2 regions of the Variovorax robiniae genome follow, and region 1 is predicted to be linked to the other one. Evidence: riboswitches for the same ligand, from Rfam matches in the RefSeq annotation. Region 1 holds a riboswitch; the other holds the start of a gene.
What was found. Region 1 has a riboswitch for glycine ahead of WKW79_RS09095 (D-amino acid dehydrogenase). Riboswitches for the same ligand answer to the same signal wherever they lie in the genome.

Region 1 (10,595 bases):
CTGCCCGTAGCCGTGTTTCTCGCTCTTGCTGTGCTCGCCCGAGGCGGTTGCCAGCACCAGCCGGAAGATGCGCTCGCCCATCTCCTGGATCGAGGCTGTGCCGTCGACGATCTCGCCGCAGTTGATGTCCATGTCTTCCTCCTGCCGCTTCCACAGCGTGGAGTTGGTCGCGAGCTTGAGCGAAGGCGAGGGCGCGCAGCCATACGCCGATCCGCGGCCGGTGGTGAAGCAGATCATGTTGGCGCCGCCGGCCACCTGGCCCGTGGCGCTGACCGGGTCGTAGCCGGGCGTGTCCATGTAGACGAAGCCATGCGCCGTCACCGGCTCGGCGTATTCGTAGACGGCCTCGAGATTGCTGGTGCCGCCCTTGGCGACCGCGCCGAGCGACTTCTCGAGGATGGTGGTGAGCCCGCCGGCCTTGTTGCCGGGCGAGGGGTTGTTGTTCATCTCGCCTTCGTTGATGGCGGTGTAGTGCTCCCACCAGGCGATGCGATCGACCAGCTTCTGGCCGACCTCCCGCTTGACCGCGCGGCGCGTCAGCAAATGCTCGGCGCCATAGACCTCGGGTGTCTCGCTGAGGATCGCGGTGCCGCCATGCGCCACCAGCAGGTCGACCGCATGGCCCAGGGCCGGATTCGCGCTGATGCCCGAGTAGCCGTCCGAGCCGCCGCATTGCAGCCCGATCGTGATGTGCGACGCGCTGCAAGGTTCGCGCTTGACCGCGTTGGCGCGCGGCAGCATCTCGTTGATGAGCGCGATGCCTTTCTCGACCGTCTTGCGGGTGCCGCCCGTGTCCTGGATGTTGAAGGTGCGGAAGTTCTCGCCTTCCGACAGCGAGCCTGTCGCCAGCCAGGCGTTGATCTGGTTTGCCTCGCAGCCCAAGCCCACCACCAGCACGGCGGCGAAGTTGGGATGCGTCGCGTAGCCCGTGAGCGTGCGCTCCAGGATCTGCATGCCGAAGCCTTCCGTGTCCATGCCGCAGCCGGTTCCGTGCGTGAGCGCAACGACGCCGTCGACGTTGGGATACGCCGCCAGTGCGGAAGGATTGGTCTTGCGCGAGAAGTGGTCGGAGATCGCGCGTGCCGCGGTGGCCGAGCAGTTCACGCTGGTCAGCACGCCGATGTAGTTGCGCGTGGCGACGCGGCCATCGGCGCGCTTGATGCCGAGGAAGGTCGCCTCCCGCAGCGGTTGCACGGGCTTCACGTCCGCGCCGAAAGCGTAGTCGCGTTCGAAGTGGCCCTTGTCGGGTCCCATGTTCAGGTTCTGCGTGTGCACATGCTCGCCGGCCGTGATCGGCTTGCTGGCAAAGCCGATGATCTGGTTGTAGCGGCGAACCGGTTCCCCGGTGGCGATGTCGCGCATCGCGACCTTGTGGCCGGCCGGGATCAGGCCGCGCACCGCAACGCCTTCGACGGTGGTGCCGCCGACCAGTTGCGCGCGCGCGATGACCACGTCGTCGGCGGGATGGAGTCGGATAAAGGGGGTCATCGTGTTTTCTCCTGTGTGGGCAGGGCGTGAATTCGTGGGGTCAGGAAAGGATTCTTCGGCAAGCGCATTACCAATGGAGTGATGCGGGTCAGGCGGCCTTGGCGCGCCTCCAACTGGCGCTGTAACGTTGATGGGACTTGTCCATGTGCGCATGCATCGCGGCACGCGCTGCATCGGGGTCGCGCGCGACGATCGCGTCCACAATGGCATCGTGCTCCGTGATCGCATGGCGCCAGGACACGGCGTTCTCGAAATAGCCGCCGAGCCGCGTGAACAGCGGGCCGTCACGCGAATCCCAGAAGCCCTGCACCGTCTCGACCAGCACCGCATTGCCGCTGGCCTCGACGATGGCGACGTGGAAGGCGCGGTCGCCTTCCAGCGGCATGACGCTCTGCTCGGACTGTGCACGCATGTTGTCGACGGCGCGGCGCATCGCGTCGAAGTCGCGCTTCTTGCCATGCATCGCGGCCAGTGCGGCGGTCTCGCCCTCGACCACGCGCCGGGCGCGGATCAGTTCGAGCGGGCCCCATTCGGTGACCTCGACGGCAGCGCTGGAACGCTTCGATCGATCGAGCACGTACACGCCTGATCCCGTGCGCACCTCGACCCAGCCTTCAACCTCCAGCGCGATCAACGCTTCGCGCACCGAGGGCCGGCTCACACCCAGCTCGCGCGCCAAGTCGCGCTCCGCCGGCAGCCGCGCGCCGGGCGCGAATTCGCCCTTGGCAATGAGTGCGCGCAACTGGTCGGCGATCTGCCGGTACAGGCGCTTGGGTTCGATGGATTGCAGGGGCACGGGGATGCGCGTAAGGTCGCGGGGCGTTTCAGGCCGGATGTTAAGGGTTGTCCTTAATTGGACAAGTGGTAAGGCCAATTCAGAATACGATCCCGGCCTCGCCGCAGCCATCGGGCGAAACCCTCGGCGGCCGTACCTCTCGGCAACTCGCCACCTCATTCCATCCAGGAGACAGCATGCGACTCAAAGGCAAGACGGCCCTCATCACAGCGGCCGGGCAGGGCATCGGCCGTGCCACCGCGTTGGCCATGGCGGCCGAAGGCGCGCAGGTGTGGGCGACCGACGTCAACCCGAAGTTGCTGGAGAGCTATGCCGGCACCGCCAACGTGCAGACGTTGGTGCTCGACGTGCTCGACAAGGCCGCGATCCAGGCGCTGGTGGCGCGCATGCCGGCGATCGACGTGCTGTTCAACTGCGCGGGCGTGGTGCACAACGGCCCGATCCTGCAAGCCACCGATGCCGATCTCGAGTTCGCCTTCAACCTGAATGTGCGCGCCCAGTTCTGGACCATCCAGGCCGTGCTGCCGCGCATGCTCGCCGCAGGCGCGGGCAGCATCATCAACATGGCCAGCGTTTGCTCCAGCATCAAGGGCCTGCCCAATCGCAACGTCTACGGCACCACCAAGGCGGCGGTGCTTGGGCTGACCAAGAGCGTCGCGGCCGACTACGTGGCGCAGGGCATCCGCTGCAACGCGGTGTGCCCTGGCACCGTCGACACGCCCTCGCTCGGCGAGCGCATCAATGCCAACGAAGACCCGGTAGCCGCACGCAAGGCCTTCATCGCGCGGCAGCCGATGGGCCGGCTGGCGCAGGCCGAGGAGATCGCGCCGGTGGTGGTCTTCCTCGCGAGCGACGAGGCGGTGTTCGCGACCGGCCAGGCCTTCTCGGTCGACGGCGGCATCACGATATGAACCGCCTCGACTTCGACGGCCGTCATGCGGTCATCACGGGCGGCGCAACCGGCCTCGGCTTTGCCATTGCGCAGCGGTTGCTCGATTCAGGCGGCAGCGTCACGCTGTGGGACCGTGACGCAGCGGCCGTGGAAGCGGCGGCGCAACGGCTCGGTGCAAATGCCAAGGCCGTCGCGGTCGACGTGTCCGATGCGGCCGGCGTGGCCAAGGCCGTGCAAGCCACGCTCGCGCAGCGCGATGCGGGCGGCGTGGTCGATGCGCTGGTCAATTCCGCCGGCATCACCGGTCCCAACACGAGCGTGGCCGACTATCCCGTCGATGCCTGGCGCCAGGTGCTCGACGTCAACCTCACCGGCACCTTCCTCTGCTGCCGCGAATGGGTGCCGCACCTGCGCGAACGGCCCTGGTCGCGCATCGTCAACATCGCATCGGTTGCGGGCAAGGAGGGCAATCCGAATGCCAGCGCCTACAGCGCCAGCAAGGCCGGCGTGATCGCGCTGACCAAGTCGCTCGGCAAGGAGTTGGCCAGCACCGGCGTGCGCGTGAACTGCGTGACGCCGGCGGCGGTGAAGACCGCGATCTTCGACCAGATGAAGCCGGAGTTCATCGCCTTCATGCTGTCGAAGATCCCGATGGGTCGCTTCGGCACCCCGGAGGAGATCGCGTCGATGGTCGCGTGGCTCTGCACCGAAGACTGCGCGTTCTCGACCGGCGCGACCTTCGACCTGTCCGGCGGCCGGGCCACCTACTGACCCGCTGCGCTGACTACACTTCCCATCCCTCTCTGAAAGGACTTTCGACATGAAACTTGTGCGCTACGGCAAACCCGGCAAGGAAAAGCCAGGCCTCATCGACGACAACGGACAACTGCGCGACCTCAGCGCCGTGATCCCGGACCTGGGCGGCGCCCAGCTCGACGACAAGGTGCTGGCCAAGATCCGCAAGCTCAAGACCGACAAGCTGCCGCTGGTCAAGGGCAAGCCGCGCCTGGGTTGCCCGGTGGCGAACACGAGCAAGTTCATCGCGATCGGCCTGAATTACGCAGACCATGCGGCCGAGTCCGGCATGCCGATCCCGAAGGAGCCGGTGGTGTTCACCAAGGCCATCAGCTGCATCCAGGGTCCGGACGATCCGGTGATGCTGCCCAAGGGCTCGGTCAAGGGCGACTGGGAAGTCGAACTGGGCGTGGTCATCGGCAAGCGCGCACGTTGGGTGTCGCAGAAGGAAGCGCTGGATTTCGTCGCGGGCTATGTGCTCGTCAACGACGTGAGCGAGCGCGAATGGCAGCTCGAGCGCGGCCTGACCTGGGACAAGGGCAAGGGCTTCGACACCTTCGGCCCGATCGGCCCGTGGCTCGTCACGCGCGACGAAGTGCCCAATCCGCAGAAGCTCGGCATGTGGCTCGACGTGAACGGCGAGCGCATGCAGACCGGCAACACCAAGACCATGATCTTCAACGTCGCCAAGCTGGTGAGCTACGTGAGCCAGCTCAATACGCTGGAGCCGGGCGACATCATCACCACCGGCACGCCGCCGGGCGTGGGCATGGGCAAGAAGCCGAATGCCGTGTTCCTGAAGAAGGGCGACGTGATGACGCTGGGCATCGACGGCCTGGGCGAGCAGCGCCAGGAAGTGGTGCCGTTCAAGCTCTGACCGCTGAGAGTTGAATACGGGAACCGGACGCAGAGGACGCGACGGTTCCGCGAAGGACGCGAAAGGAATTCAGAAGCTTTTCTTCTGGATTCTTCGCGTCCTTTGCGTTTCTTGGCGACCTTCGCGTCTGGTCAAGTCCGCGTGCGGCGATGTTTCAATGCACTCAACGCTGGAATGCGAAATCGACCTCGGGCGCCAGCCCGCTCACGATGTGCGCGATCGACTTCCCCGACCCACAGGCATGCGTCCACCCCAGCGTGCCATGCCCCGTGTTCAGGAAGAAGTTCGGCAGCTTCGTCTTGCCGATCATCGGCACGTTGCTCGGCGTGGCCGGGCGCAGCCCGGTCCAGAACTGGGCCCTCGTCGTGTCGCCGGCACCAGGAAACAGTTGCTCGACGCGCCGCACGATCGCCTCGCAGCGGATGCGATTCAGGTCGCGGTCGTAGCCGTTGAGCTCGGCCGTGCCGGCGATGCGCATGCGGTCGCCGCGACCGTCATCCGAGGTGTAGCGTGAGAACACCAACTTGAACTCATCGTCCGTCAGCGAGACCTGGTAGGCCTTCGACGCGTCCTTCACCGGCAGCGTCACCGAATAGCCCTTGGCCGGGTAGATCGGCAATTCGATGCCCAGCGGCTTCGCATAGATCGGGCTGAGCGAGCCCATGGCCATCACGTATGCATCGGCTTGCAGGCGCTGGAAGCGGCCCTCGATGTCGGTGGCCTCCACATGCTCGACCTTGCCACCGGCCTCGCGGATCGCGGTCACGGTGTGGCTCATGAGGAACTTCACGCCGGACGCTTCGCAGAGCTTGACCAGTTCGCGCGCGAAGCGGTTGGCGTCGCCCGATTCGTCTTCGGCGGTGTAGGTGGCGCCGGCCAGTTGCGGGCGGATGTGGGCCAGCGCGGGTTCGAGCTTGACTGCTTCATCGGCAGAGATCACCAGCCGCTCGCAGCCCAGCGCACGCATCTGTTCGGCCGGCTTCAAGGCGCCGTCGAACTCCTTCTGCGTCGTGTAGAAGTGCAGGATGCCCTGGGTGCGCTGGTCGTAGCCGATGCCGGTGTCGCTGCGCAGGGCCTGCAGCATGCTGCGGCTATAGGTGCCCAGTCGCACGATCTGCTCGATGTTGTGCCGGGTGCGTGCCGGCGTGCACTCGCGCAGGAACTGCAGGCCCCACAGCCACTGGCGCATGTCGGCGCGGATACGGAACAGGAGCGGCGCGTCTTCCTTGCCCAGCCATTGCAGCACCTTCATCGGCGCGCTGGGGTTGGCCCAGGGCTCTGCATGACTGACGGAGATCTGGCCGCCGTTGGCAAAGCTGGTTTCGGCGGCGGGGGTGGCCTGGCGGTCGACCACGGTGACTTCATGGCCGAGCTTCTGAAGGTAATAGGCCGAGGTGACGCCGAGCAAGCCGGCGCCCAACACGATCACGCGCATGGGAGGTCCTTTGAAATGATTTCAAAAGCCGCTCCCCCTGTCCTTGTTACCTGAGAGTTTCGACCGCCGCGCCCGCGGGGGTGTTGCTCCTTCGGTGCATCGGGCGTGTGCCAGATGGCTCTCCAGACGGCGATATCGATGGGTGCAGTACACGACCCTGCGAAAGGTCGACCTGAGCGTTCATGGGAGTTTGCGCCTTCGGTGGAGCGGCCTGGCCGCTCGCTCTCCTGCGGTCGGGATTCTAGGTTCGGCGTCCCGGATCGCCAACACTCCACCGCAGAAGACCGTACTAATCGACCTGGATGTGACCTTGCGACACCACGCGCGCGAACTTCGCGTCCTCGCCTTGCAGGAACTTCGCGAACTCCACCGGGCCGAGGCCCAGGCGCGTGCTGCCGGACTCGTTGAACTTCTGCTGCAGGTCCGGTGTCTGCAGGATCTCGCCCAACTCCTTGTTGATGCGAGTCACGATGGCCATGTCCGTGCCGGCCGGCGCGAACACGCCTTGCCACACGGACACGTCGGCACCCTTCCAGGCCGGCACCTGCGCAAGCGGCGGCACGCCCGGCATCGCGGGCGATGCGGTGTCGCTCATCACGCCATACGCGCGAATCTTGCCCGCCTGCACCTGCTGCATCACCATCGACAGCGGCAGCACGGCCAGGTCGATCTGGTTCCCCGCGAGGTCGCTCACGATCTGTGAGCCGGCACGGTACGGGATGTGCACCATCGAAACGCTGCCGCGCTGCTTGAGCAGTTCGCCGCCCAAGTGCAGCGAAGTGCCGACGCCGGAGGTGGCGTAGCTGTACTTGCCGGGGCTCTTCTTGATCGCGGCGAACAACTCGGTGGCGTTCTGCGCCGGCAGGTCCGGCTTGCCGACCAGCACCAGAGGCTGCGAGCCAAGCAAGGACACGGGCTGCAGGTCCTTCAGGCCGTTGTACTTGACGGTGGCGGGCGTGACCATCTTCGCGATCACGATGGTGCTTTCCACCGACAGCAGCAGCGTGTAGCCGTCGGGCTTGGCGCGGATGGCCTTCTCGGTGCCGATGACGCCGCCCGCGCCGGTCACGTTGTCGATGACGACGGGCTGTCCGAGACGCTTCGCAAGTTCCGGTGCGATCCAGCGGGCCACCACGTCGACGTTGCCGCCGGCGGCATAAGGGACGATGAGCGTGATCGGCCGGCTGGGCCAGGTGTCGGCCAGCGCGGGGAACGCGGCGGCCATCGCCAATGCAGCGAGGGAAGCGCGCAGCGCGCGACGGCGGGAAGTGTGGAAGGTCATGGTCAGTGGACGGTGGAGGTTGCCTGAAGGACGGAAGCGCGATGCGGAAGCGACGCCAGCGAATCGGCCTTGAGTTGCAGGATCTGACGCTCGAACTCGAGGCGCATGGAAGCCTTGGTGTCCTGGCCGAGCCAGCACGCGTCCACGCCACCAAGGCTCAGCGCCGTGGCCTCGCGCCAGCCCCAGCCAAGGCCTTCGATGACGTGACACCAGGTGTGCGCCATGTCGGTGTGGAACATGGTCGGGTCGTCAGTGTTCAGCGTGATGCGCAGGCCGGCGGCACGCATCGCCTCGATGGAATTCAGGCGCCGCGGCAGGTTGGCCGAGACACTGGTGATGCCGCAGGTGGTGAAGTACACGCCGCTGTCGCGCGCCCGCTGCACGGCCTCGGGGCTGGCCATGAGGTTGTAGCCGTGGTCGAGGCGGTCGCAATGGAGGAGGTCGAGGCAGTCATAGAGGTGCGACGGGGGCGCCTCCTGCAAGGTCTGGTTGTCCTCGCAGACGTGCGCCGTCCTGTGCAGGCCGGCCTGCTTGGCGCGCCGGTACAAGTCTTCGAAGTTCGCCGGCGGCCCGGCGCGTTCAGGGCCGTCCAGCCCGATGCCGACCACGCGCTCATGCCGATGCGCGAGCACCATGTCCATTACCTCGTCGGCGTTGGTGGGGCTCCATTCGCGGTCGAAGGCGGCCAGCAGCAGGACCGAAACCGGGAAGTCGCGTTCAACCGCCTCGATGCCGGCGACCAGGCCTTCGACCTGGGTGGCGTAGCTGACGCCGTTGGGCAAGAAGTACTGCGGGTTGAAGGAAATCTCCAGGTGCCGGACATTGCTGCTGCGGAATGCGTCCTCGACGGCCTCGTAGATCACGCGTTAGAAGTCGGTGGCGCGGCGCAGCACGCTGGAGACGAGGCGCAGGACCTCGATGAACTCATAGAAGCCCTTGTAGGCATAGAGCTGGTCCACCGCGCGCGGCAGCGGCACGCCGTATTGGGCGGCCAGCGCGGCCAGCGTAGACGGGCGCAGCGCGCCGGTCAGGTGGCAATGCAGTTCCACCTTGGGCAACCGGGCGATGAGTTCCTGGGTCGAGAGCATGTCGGGGACGTCCTTCAATCCTTCGAATGGCGAACTTCCGACGATAGGCAGTGCCCGTCTGCAACGCCAGACCGCGCGCCGTGATGCAGGTTATGGCGCCGGTGTTATGGGCTCGTTCTTGAGCGCCCGCGCAGTAGCGACCAACTCCGAGCGGAACCAGGCGAGCGCGCGATTGCGGTGGCTGCGTTCGTGCCAGACCATCCGAAAGCGCAGCGGCTTGATCGGCGCCGGGAAGGGCACGATCACCAGCCCTGCGTCGGCCACCAGTTGTCCCGCCAGCAGCCGACCGGTGGCAAAGACGAGGTCGCTGCTGGCCAGCATCTCCGCGGCAAGGCCAAGGTATTGCGTGCGCACCGCCGTGTGAACCGAGACGCCGAGTTCCGACAGCAGTGCGTCCATCACGGTCCCCTGGCCCGGCACCTGCTCCAGCGTGGCGAGGTGCGCCGCACGGCAATAAGCGTCGAGCGTGAGCGGCGCCGCGGCCAGCGGGTGGCCCCTGCGCATCACGCAAACGAAGTCGTCGGCCAGCAGCGGCGTGGCGCGCAGGTGCGGCGGCAGTTCGGGCCAGACCGTGATGGCCGCGTCGATCTCGCCTTCTCCGAGTTGCTTGTAGTGGTCGAAGCGTTCGCCGAGGCCGCGGATGACGATCTCGACCTCCGGCGCGGCCTGCGTCACGCGCCGCACCAGGTCGGCATAGAAGCGGCGCGGCAGGAAGTCGTAGGTGGCGAGGATGAAGCGCGTGCGCGCGATCGCGGGGTCGAAGGCGTCGGCGCCGTCGTGCAGCAGCGAGAGGTCCGAAAGGATGCGGCGCACCGGCGCGCGCAGGGATTCGGCGCGCTCGGTCAGCACCATGCGGTTGCCGACGCGCACCAGCAGTGGGTCGCCGGTCAGGCTGCGCAGCGCGCGCAGGTGCCGGCTGATGGCGGGTTGGGCGATGCCCAGGCGGGCGGCGGCGCCGGACACGCTCGCTTCCAGCAGCAGGGCATGCAGCGTGCGGATCAGCGACTCGTCGAGCCGGCGGTCGGACTCGGTCTCGATGGGGGTGGCGGAGGGGTTCTTCACGGGCGGCGCTCCCTGGTGGCGCCTTGGATCATAGGCGGGCGCATCGCCTTCGACGGCTGTGATTCGTGTCGGCGGAGACGGCATCGAAAGTCGCCAAGTCGCGCAATAGTCCACCAAACTTCGGGGGCTTTGCGCTTCTGCCCGATCCGGTTTCACTGCAAAATAGCACGACCGTTCGTTTTTAAATAAGCATTCATGTCCGCCACCGCCGTGTCCACGAAAGGCTCCCGCACCGCCCAGAAAGGCCAGCAGACCAAGGCCGCGATTGTCGACGCTGCCCTCAACCTGGCCGCCCAGATCGGGCTCGAGGGCCTGTCGATCGGCGCCGTGGCCGAACTCACGCAGATGAGCAAGTCGGGCGTCTTCGCCCACTTCGGCTCGCGCGAGGAGTTGCAGATCTCCGTGGTCCGCGAGTATCACGCCCGCTTTGAGCAGGAGGTGTTCTACGCCGCCATGTCGTCGCCGCGCGGCCTGCCTCGCCTCTGTGCCATGTTCGACAACTGGATGAAGCGCACCTCGGTCGAGATCGACTCGGGCTGCATCTACATCAGCGGCGCCACCGAATTCGACGACCGCCCGGGCCCGGTGCGCGATGCGCTGGTCGAGTCGGTCAGCATCTGGCAGGCCGCCATGTTCCGCGCCGTGCAACAGGCCACGGCCGAGGGCCACTTTCGTGCCGACATCGACGAGCGCCAGATCGCCTTCGAGATCCACGGCCTGATCCTCGCGTCCCACTACGAAGCACGCTTCCTGCACACGCCGGGCTCCATCGAGCGGGCGCGCAAGGGCTTCGAAAACATCCTCAACCGCTTTGCGACACCGTCCGCACCGCGGCTCTCGCCCACTCAGCCGGCGCCTTCGCGCCAAGGCTGATTCCTTT
Region 2 (10,595 bases), on a different contig from region 1:
GGCCAGGACATCCTGACCAAGTTCCCGAGCAAGGGCATCATCGCGCTGGCCTGGACCGAGAACGGCTTCCGCCACATGACGAACAGCAAGCGCGACATCGTCAAGCCCACCGACGCTGCCGGCTTGAAGATGCGCACGATGGAGAACAAGGTGCACATGGACGGCTACCGCACCTTCGGCATCCTGCCGACGCCGATGGCCTTCCCCGAACTGTTCGGCGCGCTGCAGCAAGGCACGGTCGACGGCCAGGAGAACCCGATCCCCGTCATCTTGTCGGCCAAGTTCTCGCAGGTGCAGAAGCATCTCTCGCTGACCGGCCACGTCTACTCGCCGGCGCTGCTGCTGCTGTCGCCGAAGGTCTGGAACAAGCTGTCCGATGCCGACAAGAAGGTGTTCGTCGACGCCGCGCAGAAGGCTTCCGTGGCCCAGCGCAAGAAGGTCAACGACGACGAGAACAACGGCATCGCCCAGCTCGAGAAGGACGGTATGAAGGTCACCAAGACCGTCGACGGCGCCGCCTTCCGCGAGGCGCTGAAGCCCGCCTATGTCGGCTACGCCAAGGAGTTCGGCGCCGACAACATCAAGAAGATCTCGGACGTCAAGTAAGCCTCCGCGGCGCGCCCTGACACCGCCCGGCCCGCGAGGTGCCGGGCGGTTCGCTTTTCAAAGACCAACGAGATTCCACACGTGCAAGCTTTCGAGCGCCATTTCCTCGCGGCCAACCGCTGGGCCCTGATCCTTCTCCTGGCCGCGATGTCGGTCATCATCTTCACCAACGTGGCGCTGCGCTACCTCACCAACCAGTCGCTGGAATGGGCCGAGGAGGTCTCGCGCCACATGATGATCTGGCTCACCTTCCTGGGGGCCGGGCCGGTGCTGCGCTACGGCGGCCACATCGCAGTGGAGAACCTGCAGGACGCGCTGCCGCGCGCCGGCGCGATCGCGGTGCGCATGGTCGTCGCGGCGCTGCTGTTCGCCTTCTTCGGCTTCATGGTCTGGTACGGCTGGCTCTACATGCAGCGCACCATGTTCCAGCTCACCGCCGTCACGCAGATTCCGTTCGCCTACATCTACAGCGCGATGCTGATCGGCGGCGTACTGTTGATCGTGCACTTCCTGTTCGTGGTGAAGCCGTATGTGCTGCGCCGGGAGTTCGCTTCCGACGAGCACTTCGACGCCAACGCCAGCGCGTCGCTGTAAGGAGAACGACATGGATGCCAGCATCGTTCTCATCGTTTCCGCCTGCATTTTTCTCGCGATCGGCGTGCCCGTGGCCTTCGCGCTCGGCCTGGCCACCGCGGCCACGCTGATCCTCGCCGAGAGCTATCCGCTGCTCGTGCTCTTGAAGGAAACCTTCACCGGCATCGACAGCTTTCCGCTGATGGCGGTGCCCTTCTTCATCCTGGCCGCCGAGCTCATGAGCGGCGGCTCGCTGACCGAGGTGCTGCTGCGCTTCGCCGGGCAGTTCGTCGGCCATCGGCGCGGCGGGCTGGGCTACACCAACGTGGTGTCGCTGACCTTCTTCTCCGGCATCTCCGGCTCTGCGCTGGCCGATGCAGCGGGGCCCGGGTCGATGCTGATCAAGATGATGGACAAGGCCGGCTACGACCGCTCGTACGCGGCGGCGCTGACCGCGTCGACCGCCATCGTGGGGCCGATCATCCCGCCGTCGATCATCATGATCATCTATGCGCTGCAGGACGAGTCGGTCTCGGTCGGCACGCTGTTCGTGGCTGGCATCCTGCCGGGCATCCTGATCGCGGTGGCGATGTGCATCGTCAACTTCTACGTCTCGAAGAAGCGCAACTACAAGGGCGACGGCGAGACGCCCCCGCTGCGCGAGATCCTGCTGACCACCTGGAAGGCGCTGCCGGCGATCCTGCTGCCGGTGGTGATCCTCGGCGGCATGCGCGCCGGCTGGTTCACGCCGACCGAGGCGTCCGTGGTGGCCGTGTTCTACGCGCTGGTGTGCGGCAAGTTCGTCTATCGCACGCTGGAATGGAAGGCACTGCCGAACATCCTCGAACGCTCGGCGCTGCTGTCGGCCTCGGTGCTGATCATCATCGGCCTGTCGGCCTCGTTCGCGTGGATCTTGACGATCGAGGGCATTCCGCAGCAGATGGCCGAGTGGCTGGTGAGCATGAACCTCTCGCCGTGGATGTTCCTGATCATCGTCAACGTGTTCCTGCTGCTGTTCGGCATCTTCATCGAGCCGCTGCCGGGGGTGATGGTGCTGGCGCCGATCCTGGCGCCGGTGGCGATGAAGCTGGGCGTGGACCCGGTGCACTTCGCGATGATCGTGATCTACAACCTGACGCTCGGGATGATCACGCCGCCAGTGGGCGGGTTGCTGTTCGTGACCTGCAATGTCTCCAAGGTGCCGATGTCGCAACTGGTGCGCGAACTGGTGCCCTTCCTGTGGGCGCATGGCGCGGTGCTGGTGCTGCTGACTTTCGTGCCCGCGCTGAGCACCTGGATGCCGCACGCGCTCGGCTTCAAATAGGCCGCGAACCGTTACACTCGCGGGGTCAGGAGAGCGCCCCGCCAGCCGGGGCCGCCGAAGGCGCAGGGCCCCCAAAGATGGGGTCCGAACGCTCAGGCAAAAGGACTGACAAGGCGCCCGGTCACGCGGGCGTTTCCTTGCTGGAGAGAGGTCGCGGAAACGCGGCCCACCGAAGGAGCAAACCCCGATCGTGGGGCGAATCTCTCAGGTAAAGCGGACAGCAGGGGTGGCCCATGGCTTGCGTCATGGAATTCGACTGCCCCACTGGAAAGCCCCATGGCCTCCTCTTCCGACACCGCTTCCGACGCCCCGCTGCTCAAGACCCCGCTGCACGACCTGCACGTCGAACTGGGCGGCCGCATGGTCCCCTTCGCCGGCTACTCGATGCCGGTGCAATACCCGAGCGGCCTGATGGCCGAGCACAAGCACACGCGCGAAGCTGCCGGGCTGTTCGACATCTCGCACATGGGTCAGCTGCGCCTGGTCGGCCCGGATGCGGCCGCCGCCTTCGAGACGCTGATGCCGGTCGACGTGATCGGCCTGGCGCCCGGCAAGCAGCGCTACGGCCTGCTGCTGGACGACAACGGCGGCATCCTCGACGACCTGATGTTCTTCAACGAGGGCAACGACTCGATCTTCGTGATCGTGAACGGGGCCTGCAAGGCGGCCGACATCGGGCACATCACGGCGAGGATCGGCGGGCGCTGCGCGGTCCAGCCGCTGCCCGACCACGCGCTGCTCGCGCTGCAGGGCCCGCAGGCCGCCGCCACGCTGGCGCGCCTGTCGCCCGGTGTCGAACGCTACGTCTTCATGACCGGCGGAGCGGTGCAGATCGGCACGATCCCGGCTTTCGTCACCCGCAGCGGCTACACCGGCGAAGACGGCTTCGAGATCTCTGTCGCCGCGAGCGACGCCGACGCCCTCGCCCGCCTCCTGCTGGCGCAACCCGAGGTCAAGCCCATCGGCCTGGGCGCGCGCAATTCACTGCGCCTGGAAGCCGGCCTCTGCCTCTACGGCAACGACATCGACACGACGACCACGCCGGTCGAGGCCGCGCTCAACTGGGCGATGCAGAAGGTGCGCCGCACCGGTGGCGCGCGCGCCGGCGGCTTCCCTGGCGCCGACAAGATCCTGGCGCAGCTCGCCGTGGCCACCGACCTGGCCGGCCATGTCGACCAGAAGACGCTCACGCGCAAGCGCGTCGGCCTGGTCGCGCTGGAGCGCGTGCCCGTTCGCGACGGCAGCGAACTGCAATCCTTCGAGGGCCATCCCATCGGCAAGGTGACCAGCGGCCTGCTCGGCCCCACGGCCGACCGCCCGATCGCGATGGCCTACATCGCCACGGCCTTTTCCGAGCCGGGCACCCGCATCCAGGCCATCGTGCGCGGCAAGCCCGTGCCGATGGAAGTGACCACCATGCCTTTCGTGCCGACACGCTACTACCGCGGCTGACCCGCCTCGATCCAACAGATTTTTTTCCAGGAGCTTCCATGACCGTCAAGTACACCAAGGACCACGAGTGGGTCCAATCCACAGGCGCCGACACCGTCACCGTCGGCATCACCGTCCATGCGCAGGACGCGCTGGGCGACGTGGTGTTCGTCGACCTGCCCCAGGTCGGCAACGACTATGCGCAAGGGGAAGTGGCCGGCGTGGTGGAGTCCGTCAAGGCCGCGGCCGACGTGTACATGCCCGTCTCGGGCGAGGTCGTCGAAGTCAACGAGGCACTGCGCGCTGACCCCTCCCTCGCCAACACCGACCCGCTGGCCGCCGGCTGGTTCTTCAAGGTCAAGCTCAGCGATCCGGCGCAACTGGATGCGCTGATGGATTCGACCGCCTACGACAAGTTTTCGGCCGAGGCTTGATCCAAAGCCGCTGAATGCGGACCGCCGAACGCAGAAGTCGCTGAGCTCCCGCAAAGGTCGCAGAAGAAGACAAAGAATTTCCTTCGAAGTCCATTTGCGACTTCTGCGAAACCCTTGCGACTTCTGCGTTCGGTTCGCCGATCCCGTTTCCGCACCCGCATTCCCCCGCCCCCTGACAAGAACACCCCCATGCCCAACGCCCTGCCCTCCCTGCGCCAACTCGAGAACGCCGAAGAGTTCGTCGCGCGTCACATCGGCATCGAGCCCGCCGACGAGGCGCACATGCTGCCCGTCATCGGCCATGCCACGCGTGCGGAACTGATCGACGGCATCGTGCCGCCGGCCATCCGCCGTTCGGCGCCAATGGACCTGCCGCCCGCCATCACCGAGGCCGCCGCGCTGGCCGAACTCAAGGCCATCGCCAGCAAGAACAAGGTGGCGCGCAACTTCATCGGGCAGGGCTACTACGGCACCCACACGCCGGGCGTGATCCTGCGCAACATCCTCGAGAATCCGGCCTGGTACACCGCCTACACGCCCTACCAGGCGGAGATCTCGCAGGGTCGCATGGAGGCGCTGCTGAACTTCCAGACCATGGTCTGCGACCTGACCGGCATGGCCATTGCCAATGCCTCGATGCTCGACGAAGCCACCGCCGCCGCCGAGGCCATGACGCTGGCCCGGCGCAGCGTCAAGAGCAAGAGCAACGTGTTCCTCGTGGCCGGCGACTGCCATCCGCAGACCATCGAGGTCATCAAGACCCGCGCCACGCCGCTGGGCATCGAGATCAAAGTCAGCACCGCGACCGAAACCCTGCCGCATCTCATGGCGAGCGGAGACTTCTTCGGCGTGCTGGCGCAGTACCCCGGCACCACCGGCCAGGTGCATGACCTGCGCCCGCTGGCCGGCCATGCGCATGCCAACGGCGCCGCGCTGTGCGTCGCTGCCGACCTGCTGGCGCTGACCCTGCTCGCGCCCCCTGGCGAATGGGATGCCGACATCGTCTGCGGCACCACCCAGCGCTTCGGCATGCCGCTGTGTAATGGCGGCCCGCACGCGGCCTACCTGGCCTGCCGCGACGAGTTCAAGCGCTCGCTGCCGGGCCGTCTTGTCGGCGTCAGCGTCGACGTCCATGGCGCCCCCGCCTATCGCCTTGCGCTGCAGACGCGCGAGCAGCACATCCGCCGCGAGAAGGCCACGTCCAACATCTGCACCGCGCAGGTGTTGCCGGCGGTGATCGCCAGCATGTACGCCGTCTACCACGGTCCACAAGGCCTGCTGCGCATCGCGCAGCGGGTGGCCGCGCTGACGGCCATCCTCGCCGAGGGCCTGGAGGAAATGGGTCGCGAACTGGCCAACACCACCGCCTTCGATTCGCTGACCATCCAGACCGGCGACGACACCCAGGCCATCCTCGACCGCGCCCAGGCTGCCAACATCAACCTGCGCTGCCGTATGCAAGGCCACCTCGGCCTTTCGCTCGACGAGACCAGCACCTATGCCGACGTGGAAGACCTGTGGGCCCTGTTCGCGCCCAAGGACGCCCACTTGCCTCACTTCGAACTGCTGGCCGAAGGCGTGACGCCGCGCATCCCCGACGAACTGCGCCGCAGCAGCGACTTCCTCACGCACCCGGTGTTCAACACGCACAAGAGCGAAACCGGCATGCTGCGCTACATCCGCAGCCTCAGCGACAAGGACCTCGCGCTCGACCGCAGCATGATCCCGCTGGGCAGTTGCACGATGAAGCTCAACGCGACCAGCGAGATGATCCCGATCACCTGGCCCGAGTTCGCGAACATCCATCCCTTCGCGCCCGCCGACCAGCGCGAGGGCTATGCCGAACTCGATCAACAGTTGCGCGACTGGCTTTGCGAAGCCACGGGCTATGCCGGCATCAGCCTGCAACCCAACGCCGGCTCGCAGGGCGAGTACGCCGGGCTGCTGGCCATCAAGGCCTTCCACGCCTCCCGCGGCGAGGCGCATCGCAACATCTGCCTGATCCCGTCGTCCGCACACGGCACCAATCCGGCCAGCGCGCAGATGGTCGGCATGCAGGTCGTCGTGACGGCTTGCGACTCACAGGGCAACGTCGACCTCGACGACCTCAAGCGCGCCTGCGAGAAGCACAGCAGCCACCTGGCCTGCGTGATGATCACCTACCCCAGCACGCACGGCGTGTTCGAGACCGGCGTGAAGGCGCTGTGCGAACTCGTGCATTCGCACGGCGGGCGCGTGTACGTTGATGGCGCCAACATGAACGCGCTGGTCGGCGTGGCCGCACCGGGCGAGTTCGGCGGCGACGTGAGCCACCTGAACCTGCACAAGACCTTCTGCATCCCGCACGGCGGCGGCGGCCCGGGCGTCGGCCCGGTGTGCGTGGTGGAAGACCTCGTGCCCTTCCTGCCGGGCCATGCCACGGCGGGCATCGCGACGCAAGGCCCTGGCGCGGTGTCCGCTGCGCCCCTGGGCAACGCGGCCGTGCTGCCGATCAGCTGGATGTACTGCCGCATGATGGGCGCCGACGGCCTCCAGGCCGCCACCGAGGTCGCCATCCTCAGCGCCAACTACATCAGCTCGCGCCTGAAGGACCACTACCCCACGCTGTACGCCAGCCCCAACGGCCACGTCGCGCACGAGTGCATCCTGGACCTGCGCCCGATCAAGGACACCAGCGGCGTCACCGCCGAGGACGTGGCCAAGCGCCTCATCGACTACGGCTTCCATGCGCCCACGCTGAGCTTCCCGGTGCCTGGCACGCTGATGGTCGAGCCGACCGAGAGCGAGCCGCTGGCCGAACTCGACCGCTTCGTCGACGCGATGATCGCCATCCGCGGCGAGATCCGCCGCATCGAGGAAGGTGTCTGGCCCAAGGAGGACAACCCGCTCAAGCACGCGCCGCACACGGCCGCGAGCCTGGTGGCGTCGGACTGGTCGCACCCCTACTCGCGGGAACTCGGCGCCTTCCCGCTGGCTGCGCTCAAGCAGAACAAGTACTGGTCGCCGGTCGGGCGCGTCGACAACGTGTACGGCGACCGCAACCTGTTCTGCAGTTGCGTGCCGGTGGGCGAGTACGAGGAGGCGTAGAGGCCTCGCTGGAGCCGCGCGCGGCAGGCACGGCTTCAAGAGGGGGAGACATGACAACTACAAGCAGCAATGTGCTATTGCCCCGCATCGAGGGGCGAATCCAGCTCCTGCGCGGCATCAAGGTGATGATCGATGCGGATCTGGCGGATCTCTACGGCGTGCCGACGAAAGCGTTGAACCAGGCGGTGAAGCGAAATCCCACTCGCTTTCCTTCCGACTTCATGTTCCAACTCACGGCGGCGGAGAAAGCGGAGGTGGTCTCAAACTGTGACCACCTCGCCAAGCTCAAATTCTCCAGGACGCTGCCCTACGCCTTCACCGAACACGGCGCCATCCAGGCCGCCAACGTGCTGGCCTCGCCGCAGGCCGTGGAGATGGGCATCCATGTCGTGCGCGCCTTCGTCCAGTTGCGCCAGGCCAGTGCCTTGCACGCCGACCTCGCCAAACGGCTGTCCGGCCTTGAAGAGAAAGTGGAACTGCTCGAGATGCGGCACGACAACTTCAGCCAGAACACACGCACTCAACTTCGACAGATCTTTGAAGTTCTGCGCGAACTGACGATGCCGCCCGACCCGCCGAAGCGCCCTATCGGCTTCATCGCACCCGAGGAGAAGAAGCCACCGAAGGCCAGGTCGCCCCGCAAGCCGCCGACGTAAAGCCCGCGTGCCCCAAGCCGCAGCGCACAGTCCCCGTCAACTCTTGGGCACCGCGCCTGCCGCAACCCCCTTGCGGAACTCCGCCAGCTTCGCCTTCAGCCGCTTCTCGTTGGCCGCGCCCATGCGGACCATCATCTTCTGCCCCGCCGACAGCGACTCGTATTGCGGGTCCGCAAACTCGTAGCGCGTCCAGGGCTGCGCGGACGGGTATTCGCCCTTCACCTCCGTCAGCTTCACCTGCGGTGGCACGTCGGGCTCCGGCGCCTGGAGCAGGTGGTCGAGCACCGCAACCAGCCGGTCGTTGAAATAGCCCTTGGGATAGCCCAGTTCCTCATACGCCTGCTGGAAACGCGGATAGAGCTTCACGTACATCGCCACGGCCTTCGACGTGTCGACCTTCTCGGCAAAGGCCACGAAGGGCGTATAGCGCTTCGCGTTGTCCGCCGAGATGCGCTGCGACGCGCCTTCGCCCGCCACGCTGAAGCGCTGCGGCGTCGGTTGCACCGGCCACATGCGCGTCGTGGCCTGCTCGCGCGTGAGGTTGTCGACCGTGGCGACCACCCGCCGCGTGAAGCCGTCGACCTGCAGGAAGGAGGACACCGCCTGCTGGCCGAGCAAGGTCGTCAGCAACTGGGCCATCTGCGCGTCAGGGTCGGTCGGGACGGCCTCGGGGGGCTGCGGCTCGATGGGGAACAGCGGGCCGGTCGCCACCGGCGCGGGGGGTGGCGCCGGCTCATCCTCCACCGGCGGCGTCACCGCGGGCGTCACCGCCACCGGCGCGGGTTGCTGCCGTTGCGTGCTGTACCACCACCAGCCACCGGCGCCGATCGCGCCCGCGATCAGCACGCCGACGATGATGCGGGAGGCCGACGATTCACGCTGGACTGGCCTGAAATCTGCTCTGTCCCATTCGGGCATGGACTTCGCTCCTTGCTGGACCTTGAATACATCGCTCATTGGAAACCCCTCGCGCAGCTTTCGGGGTAACGTACTGTGAGCAAACCCCGGACTTTCATCCCCCATGGACATCGACTTCGCCGCGCTCACCGAGCATCAACGCTACAAACTCATGGCAAGCCTGATCGTGCCACGCCCGATCGCGCTGGTCACTACGCTCGGACCCGATGGCGTGGTCAACGCCGCGCCCTTCAGCATGTTCAACATGCTCGGCGAGGAGCCGCCCATTGTCATGATCAGCGTCAACCGCCTGGAGAACGGCGTGCTGAAGGACACGGCTGCCAACATCGTTCGCACCGGCGAATTCGTGGTGCACCTGCCCGACGAGGACACGGCCGAGCAGATGCACCGCTGTGGCGACCGTCATCCGCCGCACATCAGCGAGCTCGACGTTGTCGGCTTCACCCCGCTTCCCAGCAGCGCCGTGAAGCCGCCGCGCATCGCCGAAGCGCCGGTCGCCTTTGAATGCACGCTGTGGGAAAAGCTGGAAACCACCAGCCGCCAGATCTTCATCGGCCAAGTGCGCTGGATGCACGCCCGCGACGAGTTGATCGACACCGAGACCTGGCGCGTGCGGCTGCAGAACTACTACCCCATCGGCCGCTTCGGCGCGAGCTTTTACGTGAAGACGCGCGAGCGCTATTCACTCGCCGCACAGGGCGCGACGCGCAGCACCTCGATCGACGAGATGTAGCCCTGGCCCGTTCAGGCGACGGCCGTCGCCGAGGGCTGCGCCCCGGCAATCTGCCGCAGCGCCCGCTCGAACACCTCGGCCGGCTGCCCGCCCGAGATCAGGTGCTGGTTGTTGATGATGATCGCCGGCACCGAATGGATGCCGGCGTCGGTGTAGAGCTTTTCCCGCGAGCGTGTCTCGGCGGCGTACTCGTCGCTCGCCAGGATCTCGCGGGCGCGCGCCACGTCGAGGCCGACCTCGCCGACCACCCGCAGCAGCAGCTCATGGTCCGAGGGGTTCTCGCCCTTCGTGAAGTAGGCCGCCAGCAGCGCCTTCTTCAACGCGCGTTGTTGCGCCGCGCCTTGCAGTTCCGCCCAGTGCAGCAGGCGGTGCGCGTCGAAGGTGTTGTAGATGCGCTTGCGCAGCCCGATGCCAAACTCGAAGCCGACCGCCGCGCCACGCTGGCGGATCATCTCGCGCATCTGCGCCTGCTGCTCCGGCGAGGAGCCGTACTTCTCGCGGATGTGTTCCTCGATGTCCTGGCCCTCGGGCACCATCCTGGGATTCAGCTCGAAGGGCTGGAAGCGCAGCTCGGCCTGCACCTCCGGGGCCACGCGGGCCAGCGCGGTCTCGAGCGCGCCGAGCCCGATGGCGCACCAGGGGCAGGACACGTCGGACACGAAATCAATCTGGAGATGGGCAGTCATGAAAAGGGGGCCGGGTCGGCGGTCAGTGAAAGAAGGAAGCGACATTCTTCACTGTGGTGGCGACCCTCGGCGTTTCAAGGTCTTGGGCCTTTCAGGCGGCTCAGTGCGTTCGAGCGCCATCAAGGCGTCCAGCAGCACCCGCACGCG

Region 2: linked by a shared signal. The riboswitch ahead of gcvT (glycine cleavage system aminomethyltransferase GcvT) and the one ahead of WKW79_RS09095 (D-amino acid dehydrogenase) in region 1 are both predicted to bind glycine.

The regions. Positions count from the first base shown of each region.
Region 1 covers NZ_JBBKZS010000003.1:193,752-204,346, reverse strand. Annotated here, with positions in the region: gene WKW79_RS09120 (UxaA family hydrolase) at 1-1,488, opposite strand, end outside; gene WKW79_RS09115 (FadR/GntR family transcriptional regulator) at 1,577-2,284, opposite strand; gene WKW79_RS09110 (SDR family oxidoreductase) at 2,461-3,195, shown strand; gene WKW79_RS09105 (SDR family NAD(P)-dependent oxidoreductase) at 3,192-3,947, shown strand; gene WKW79_RS09100 (fumarylacetoacetate hydrolase family protein) at 3,997-4,848, shown strand; gene WKW79_RS09095 (D-amino acid dehydrogenase) at 5,012-6,283, opposite strand; glycine riboswitch at 6,311-6,419, opposite strand; gene WKW79_RS09090 (Bug family tripartite tricarboxylate transporter substrate binding protein) at 6,573-7,565, opposite strand; partial or broken gene add (adenosine deaminase) at 7,568-8,653, opposite strand; gene WKW79_RS09080 (LysR family transcriptional regulator) at 8,744-9,715, opposite strand; gene WKW79_RS09075 (TetR/AcrR family transcriptional regulator) at 9,911-10,588, shown strand.
Region 2 covers NZ_JBBKZS010000008.1:73,126-83,720, reverse strand. Annotated here, with positions in the region: gene WKW79_RS19310 (TRAP transporter substrate-binding protein) at 1-606, shown strand, start outside; gene WKW79_RS19305 (TRAP transporter small permease) at 688-1,200, shown strand; gene WKW79_RS19300 (TRAP transporter large permease) at 1,211-2,503, shown strand; glycine riboswitch at 2,528-2,613, shown strand; glycine riboswitch at 2,634-2,734, shown strand; gene gcvT (glycine cleavage system aminomethyltransferase GcvT) at 2,780-3,955, shown strand; gene gcvH (glycine cleavage system protein GcvH) at 3,994-4,368, shown strand; gene gcvP (aminomethyl-transferring glycine dehydrogenase) at 4,558-7,455, shown strand; gene WKW79_RS19280 (ORF6N domain-containing protein) at 7,506-8,111, shown strand; gene WKW79_RS19275 (DUF3014 domain-containing protein) at 8,148-9,029, opposite strand; gene WKW79_RS19270 (flavin reductase family protein) at 9,133-9,762, shown strand; gene WKW79_RS19265 (DsbA family oxidoreductase) at 9,774-10,448, opposite strand; gene WKW79_RS19260 (LysR family transcriptional regulator) at 10,497-10,595, opposite strand, start outside.